Regions from separate parts of the Nonomuraea sp. NPDC049646 genome, predicted to be linked through region 2. Evidence: predicted binding sites of a transcription regulator. Region 2 holds the regulator's gene; the other holds the start of a gene.

Region 1 (3,407 bases), on a different contig from region 2:
GGCGCGAGGCGCGCGAGACCCGGCCGATCACGCCCATCGGGGACACGTCGACGTCGGGCCGTGTCCGCGCCCACTGTCCGAGAATCACGTCCACCGCGTCATCCACGTGGCTCACCCTACCAAAGCTTCGATGTTGAAATGTTCGGCATCGTGCGGTACTGTCCACGACGTCGAAATGTTCAACGTAGAAATTTTCGAGGTAGGATCATCATGAAGGTGCTGGTGCTGGGCGCGACGGGGTACATCGGCGGCGCGGTGGTCGAGCGGCTGGCCGAGCAGGGGCACGAGGTGGCCGTCCTGGTGCGGCCCACCGCCGACGGGTCCCGGCGCGTGCCGGGCGTGGCGGACGAGCGTCACGGAGACCTGGCCGACGTCGCGGGGCTGGCCGCCGCGATCACCCCGGACATCGACGCGATCGTGGTCGCCGCGCAGCTCGGCGGCGACAAGGAGGCCGACCTCGCCGCGATCGGCGTGCTCGCCGCGTCGGGCCGGAAGGTGGTCTTCACCAGCGGCGTGTGGGTGCTGGGCGCCACCGCCGACGGGCACGAGGGCAGCCCGGCCGACCCGATTCCGCTCGTGGCGTACCGGCACGAGATCGAGCAGCTGGTCATCGACGGCGGCGGCTCGGTGATCCGGCCCGGCGTCGTCCACGGGCGCGGCGGCGGCATCCCCGCCATGATGCGCGCGCAGGCCGCCGAGCGCGGCGCCGGGGTCTACGTCACCAACGGCGGCGAGCCGCACACCTGGACGTTCGTGCACGTCGACGACCTGGCCGAGCTTGTCGTGGCCGTCCTGGAGAGGGGCGGCGCCCGCGTCTACCACGGCATCAGCGAGGAGGCCGTGCCGGTCGCCGAGGTGGCCGAGGCGGCGGCCCGGTCCGCGGGCGTCAAGCCGCAGGCCGAGCCCTGGCCGCTGGCCGAGGCGGCCCAGGTGCTGGGGGCGGGCTTCGCCGAGGCCCTGGCGCTCGGCCAGCGCATCAGCGCGACACGCACGCGCGCCGAACTCGGCTGGAACCCCTCCCGGCCCGGCGTCGTCGCCGATCTGACCGAGGGTTCCTACGTCTGATCGCTCTGAGCAGACGCGTTCGTGTTGACTGTCAAGGCCCTCTTGCATATGTTTCCTGTTGGCACTCTCACCTTGAGAGTGCCAACGTGCGACGAGGCAGGTCTGACACCCGCGACGGCAGGCCCCGCTGGTCGCCTCTTCTAGATCATTCAAATCTGAAGGGGAGGTCCGATCGTGACGACCGCCACCAAGGTTCCCGTTAAGCCGCTCGGCGACCGCATCGTGGTTCAGCCGCTTGAGGCAGAGCAGACCACCGCTTCCGGTCTGGTCATCCCGGACACCGCCAAGGAGAAGCCGCAGGAGGGCAAGGTCCTCGCGGTGGGCCCCGGCAACTGGGATGAGGACGGCGACAAGCGTATTCCGCTCGACGTCTCCGAGGGCGACGTCGTCCTCTACAGCAAGTACGGCGGCACCGAGGTCAAGTACGGCGGCGAGGAGTACCTCGTGCTCTCCGCCCGCGACGTTCTCGCGATCATCGAGAAGTAAGCCGGTTGTGTCGAGCCCCGGGCGCTCTTGAGGGCCCGGGGCTTTCGACGCCAGGAGAGGACTTTCAGCATGGCGAAGATCCTGCAGTTCGACGAGGACGCCCGTCGCGCGCTTGAGCGCGGTGTCAACGCCCTCGCGGACGCCGTGAAGGTAACCCTCGGCCCGCGTGGCCGCAACGTCGTCATCGACAAGAAGTTCGGTGCGCCGACGATCACGAACGACGGTGTCACCATCGCTCGTGAGATCGAGCTGGAGGAGCGCTACGAGAACCTCGGCGCCCAGCTCGCCAAGGAAGTTGCCACCAAGACCAACGACATCGCGGGCGACGGCACCACCACCGCCACCGTGCTGGCCCAGGCCATGGTCCGCGAGGGCCTGCGCAACGTGGCCGCCGGCGCCTCGCCGCTGTCGCTCAAGCGTGGCATCGACAAGGCCGCCAAGGAGATCAGCGACCGGCTGCTGGCCAGCGCGCGCGAGGTGGGCGACAAGAAGGAGATCGCCAACGTCGCCACCATCTCCGCCCAGGACGCCAAGATCGGCGAGCTGATCGCCGAGGCGTTCGACAAGGTGGGCAAGGACGGTGTCCTCACCGTCGAAGAGTCCAACGCCATGGGCATGGAGCTCGAGTTCACCGAGGGCATGCAGTTCGACAAGGGCTACCTGTCGGCCTACATGGTGACCGACCCCGAGCGCATGGAGTCCGTCCTGGAGGACGCGTACATCCTGCTCACCCAGGGCAAGATCTCCTCCATCGCCGACTTCCTGCCGCTGCTGGAGAAGGTCGCCCAGACCAAGAAGCCGCTGCTCGTGGTCGCCGAGGACGTCGAGGGCGAGGCCCTGGCCGTCCTGGTCACCAACAAGATCCGCGGCACCTTCACCTCCGTGGCCGTCAAGGCCCCGGGCTTCGGTGACCGCCGCAAGGCGATGCTCCAGGACATGGCCATCCTCACCGGCGGCCAGGTCGTCAGCGAAGAGGTCGGCCTCAAGCTGGAGCACGTCGGCCTCGAGGTGCTCGGCACGGCCCGCCGCGTCGTCGTCACCAAGGACGCCACGACCATCGTCGACGGCGCCGGCGACCAGCAGGCGATCGAGGACCGCGTCAAGGAGATCAAGATTGCCATCGAGCAGTCCGACTCCGACTGGGACCGCGAGAAGCTGCAGGAGCGCCTGGCCAAGCTCGCCGGCGGTGTGTGCGTGCTGCGCGTCGGCGCCGCCACCGAGGTGGAGCTGAAGGAGAAGAAGCACCGCCTTGAGGACGCGATCTCCGCGACCCGCGCCGCGATCGAGGAGGGCATCGTCTCCGGCGGTGGCTCGGCCCTCATCCACGTGGGCAAGGAGCTCGACGACCTCGGCCTGACCGGCGACGAGGCCACCGGTGTCGGCGTCGTGCGCCGCGCGCTGGTCGAGCCGGCCCGCTGGATCGCCGAGAACGCCGGCCTGGAGGGCTACGTGGTGACCCACAAGGTCGCCGAGCTGCCCGCCGGCCAGGGCCTCAACGCCGCCACCGGCGAGTACGTCGACCTGATCGCCCAGGGTGTCATCGACCCCGTCAAGGTGACCCGGTCCGCGGTGCAGAACGCGGCTTCGATCGCGGGCATGCTCCTGACGACCGAGGCGCTCGTGGTGGACAAGCCCGAGGAGGAGGCTCCGGCCGCCGGCCAGGGCCACGGCCACGGTCACGGCCACTGACCGGCTGTTTCCCCCGCGCCCGTACGGCCCGCCCGGTTCCACCGGCGCGGGCCGTCGGTTTTCCACGGCCCGTCCCGGTTCCCTGGGGGCGGGCCGTTGGCTTTCAAGACCCGTTCCTGGCTTCGCGGGCGTGGGCCGTCGGCCTTCCACGGCCGTCCACGGCCCGC
Region 2 (3,407 bases):
CCCGCGCGGCACGTCGGGCCAGCCCGGGATGCGCAGCACGGACGGTTTGACCGCCTGCCAGATGTCGATGTACGGATGACCCACGACGAGCACGTGCGGCGAGGTGATGCGGGCCGCGATCCGGCTCTCCTTCGACCCCGGCACCAGATGGTCGACCAGCACGCCCAGCCTGCGGCCCGGCTCGGGGGCGAACTCGGCCACGATGGCGGGCAGGTCGTCCACGCCCTCCAGGTACTCCACCACGACCCCCTCGACCCGCAGGTCGTGGCCCCAGATCTTCTCCACGAGCGCGGCGTCGTGCACGCCCTCGACGTAGATCCGGCTCTCCTTGGCGACCCGGGCCCGCAGCCCCTCCACGGCGATGGACCCGGACGCGCTGCGCCTGGGCCCCGCCGGGGCCGCGGCCGCCGGGCGCACCAGCGTCACGGGCCTGCCCTCCAGCAGGAACGCGGCCGGCGCCAGCGGGAACAGGCGGCGTTTGCCGAACCGGTCCTCAAGGGTGACGGCCTCCTTGTCGCAGGCCACCACGGCGCCGCAGAAGCCGCTGTCGGCGTCCTCCACGACCAGGTCGAGTTCGGCGGGCACCTTCGGGATCTTGCCCTTGCCCGGCCGCCGCCAATTGCCCGCCAGCACATCACCCTCGTACACACGGGGACCGTAGCAAATCACCCGCTGACCGCAAGGCGCTTACGCGCGCCGCTGCGCCGGACGAGGACGACGATCGTGCCGATGACGCCGATGAGCAGGCCGATGCCGGGGAACAGGAACAGCGCCGCCACCCCGCCGAACAGGCCGCCCGCCGCGGAGAGCACGTCACGGCCCACGCCGAAGCGGGCCGAGGACTCCTCCTGCGTGGCGCAGGTCAGCTGGTAGTCGCCCTTGGCGGGGGCGTTGACGGCGAGGATCTCCTGCCAGGTGGTCCCGCCGGCGCTGAGCGTCTGGGTGCCGGAGACCTTGACCAGCCTGGCCTGGGCCGGGCCGCCGGAGATCTCGCACTGGTAGTTGACCCGCGTGTCGGTGGCGATGTAGACGGCCGGGCGCTTGGCGGGGTCGATCGCGACCTTCACGCTTTCGCCCGACGCGAACGTGGTCGTCGGGGCCATGTCCGAGACGCTGCTCAGCACGCCGCCGGCGAACACGAACACGCCCACGACGCCCAGCACGACCGCGACGGCCCACACGACGGCGATCCACCACAGGCGCGGCTTGATCGCCTTGCCGTCGATCCTGGCGGGGAACTGCGGCTGCGGGCCGTACTGGTTGTGGGGGCCGGGCTGGCCGTACTGGTCGGGCTGGCCGTACTGGTCGGGCTGGCCGTACTGGTTCTGCTGGCCGTACTGGGGCGGGGGGCCGTACTGGGCGGGCGGCTGTTGCTGCTGGTAGGGCGGCTGGCCGTGCTGCTGCGGCTGGTACGGCGGCTGGGCGTACTGGTTCGGCTGACCGTAGTAGGGACCCTGCCCCTGGGGCGGTCCGTACTGCGGGGGCTGGGAATTGTCGGTCATGCGGCAAGTGTGAGGCCTGTCGCTTGTAAGTCGCTAGCAACAGGATGGGACCTGGTGTTATCGCACCTTGTGGGCGAGAGCCGTACACTTGGCACTCGGGAACACGGAGTGCTAGACCTGTCGTTTCCCTGTTAGGCAGAGGCAGGAGGTGAGCACGTGCTCGACGAACGGAAGCTTGCGGTGCTCCGCGCCATTGTCGAAGACTACGTGTCCACCAACGAACCGGTGGGCTCCAAGGCGCTCGCGGAGCGCCACAACCTCAAGGTCTCCCCGGCAACGGTCAGGAACGACATGGCCGCTCTGGAGGAGGAGGGCTACATCACCCAGCCGCACACCAGCGCGGGCCGCGTGCCGACGGACAAGGGCTACCGCCTGTTCGTCGACCGGCTTTCGCAGGTCAAGCCCCTGTCGGGGGCCGAGCGGCGGGCGATCGAGACCTTCCTCGCCGGCGCGGTCGACCTCGACGACGTGGTCTTCCGCACCGTCCGGCTGCTCGCGCAGCTCACCAGGCAGGTCGCGGTCGTGCAGTACCCGACGCTGACCCGTTCCACGGTCAGGCACGTCGAGCTGGTCCCGCTCAACGACCGGCGGGTCATGCTCGTGCTGATCACCAACACCGGGCGCGTCGAGCAGCGCGTGATCGAGCTGCCCGAGGTGGTGGAGGACGACCGCATCGCCCACCTGCGCGCGGTGCTCAACTCCTGCCTCGACGGCTGCGGGCTGAGCAACGTCCCCGAGCTGGTCGCCGACCTGCCCGAGCGGCTGCCCGCCGAGGATCGGCCCGCCGTGGCCACCATCCTGTCGGTGCTGCTCGAAACCCTCGTCGAACGCCATGACGAGAAGATCGTGTTCGCCGGCGCCGCCAATCTCGCGGGCGCCGACTTCGCCACCGGCCTGCGCGACGTGCTGGAGGCGCTGGAGGAGCAGGTCGTGCTCATGCGGTTGCTCGGCGAGACATCCACAGACACCCCGTCCGCGCTCACCGTGCGCATCGGCTCGGAAAACCCCTACCTTCGCGGCACGTCCATCGTCGCAACCGGATACGGTTCTGGCGACAACCAACTGGCCCGGCTCGGCGTGCTGGGTCCCACGAGGATGGACTACCCCGTGACGATGGGCGCCGTACGCGCGGTGGCACGCTACGTCAGCCAGATCCTGGCTGCATCTTAAGAGGTCGATAAGTGGCAAACAGCGACTACTACGCCACCCTCGGGGTGCGCCGTGACGCCAGTCAGGACGAGATCAAGAAGGCCTACCGCCGCCTCGCCCGCGAGCTGCACCCCGACGTGAACCCCGATCCTGAGACCCAGGAGCGGTTCAAGGAGATCACGCAGGCCTACGAGGTGCTGTCCGACCCGAACAAGCGCCAGATGTACGACCTGGGCGGCGACCCCTTCGGCGGCGGAGCCGGCGCCGGCGCGGGCGCCGGCGGCTTCGGCGCGGGTTTCCCCTTCAGCGACATCATGGACGCCTTCTTCGGCACCGCGGGCGGCACCCGCGGCCCGCGCTCGCGCGCCAGGAGGGGCCGCAACGCCACCATCCGGGTCGAGCTCGACCTGCGCGAGACGGCGTTCGGCACCACCCGCGAGCTGGTCGTGGACACCGCCGTGCTGTGCGAGGTGTGCCACGGCGCCGGCGCGGCCCCCGGCACCCACCCCGACGCCTGCGACATGTGCAACGGGCGCGGCGAGATCTCCCAGGTCACCCGCTCGTTCCTGGGCCAGGTCATGACCTCGCGGCCGTGCCCCCAGTGCGGCGGCTTCGGCAGCATCATCCGCCACCCCTGCCAGGAGTGCTCGGGCGACGGCCGGGTGCGCACCCGCCGTACGATCAAGGTCCGCATCCCCGCGGGCGTCGAGGACGGCACCCACATCCAGCTCGCCGGCGAGGGCGAGGTCGGCCCCG

The links. The regulator HrcA, encoded in region 2, represses chaperone genes, less so after heat shock. The targets are predictions, from matches to a motif close to TTGGCACTCTCNNNNNGAGAGTGCCAA.
Region 1: a site for HrcA is predicted at 1,124-1,150, ahead of groES (co-chaperone GroES). Genes of this name have one in related genera too.

Annotation. Positions count from the first base shown of each region.
Region 1 is NZ_JBITLU010000024.1:56,494-59,900, forward strand. It holds gene ACIBQ8_RS45590 (MarR family winged helix-turn-helix transcriptional regulator) at 1-106, opposite strand, end outside; gene ACIBQ8_RS45595 (NAD-dependent epimerase/dehydratase family protein) at 211-1,065, shown strand; gene groES (co-chaperone GroES) at 1,237-1,551, shown strand; gene groL (chaperonin GroEL) at 1,621-3,240, shown strand.
Region 2 is NZ_JBITLU010000004.1:317,789-321,195, forward strand. It holds gene ACIBQ8_RS13930 (DUF3097 domain-containing protein) at 1-648, opposite strand, end outside; gene ACIBQ8_RS13935 (DUF456 domain-containing protein) at 666-1,502, opposite strand; gene hrcA (heat-inducible transcriptional repressor HrcA) at 1,659-2,672, shown strand; gene dnaJ (molecular chaperone DnaJ) at 2,684-3,407, shown strand, end outside.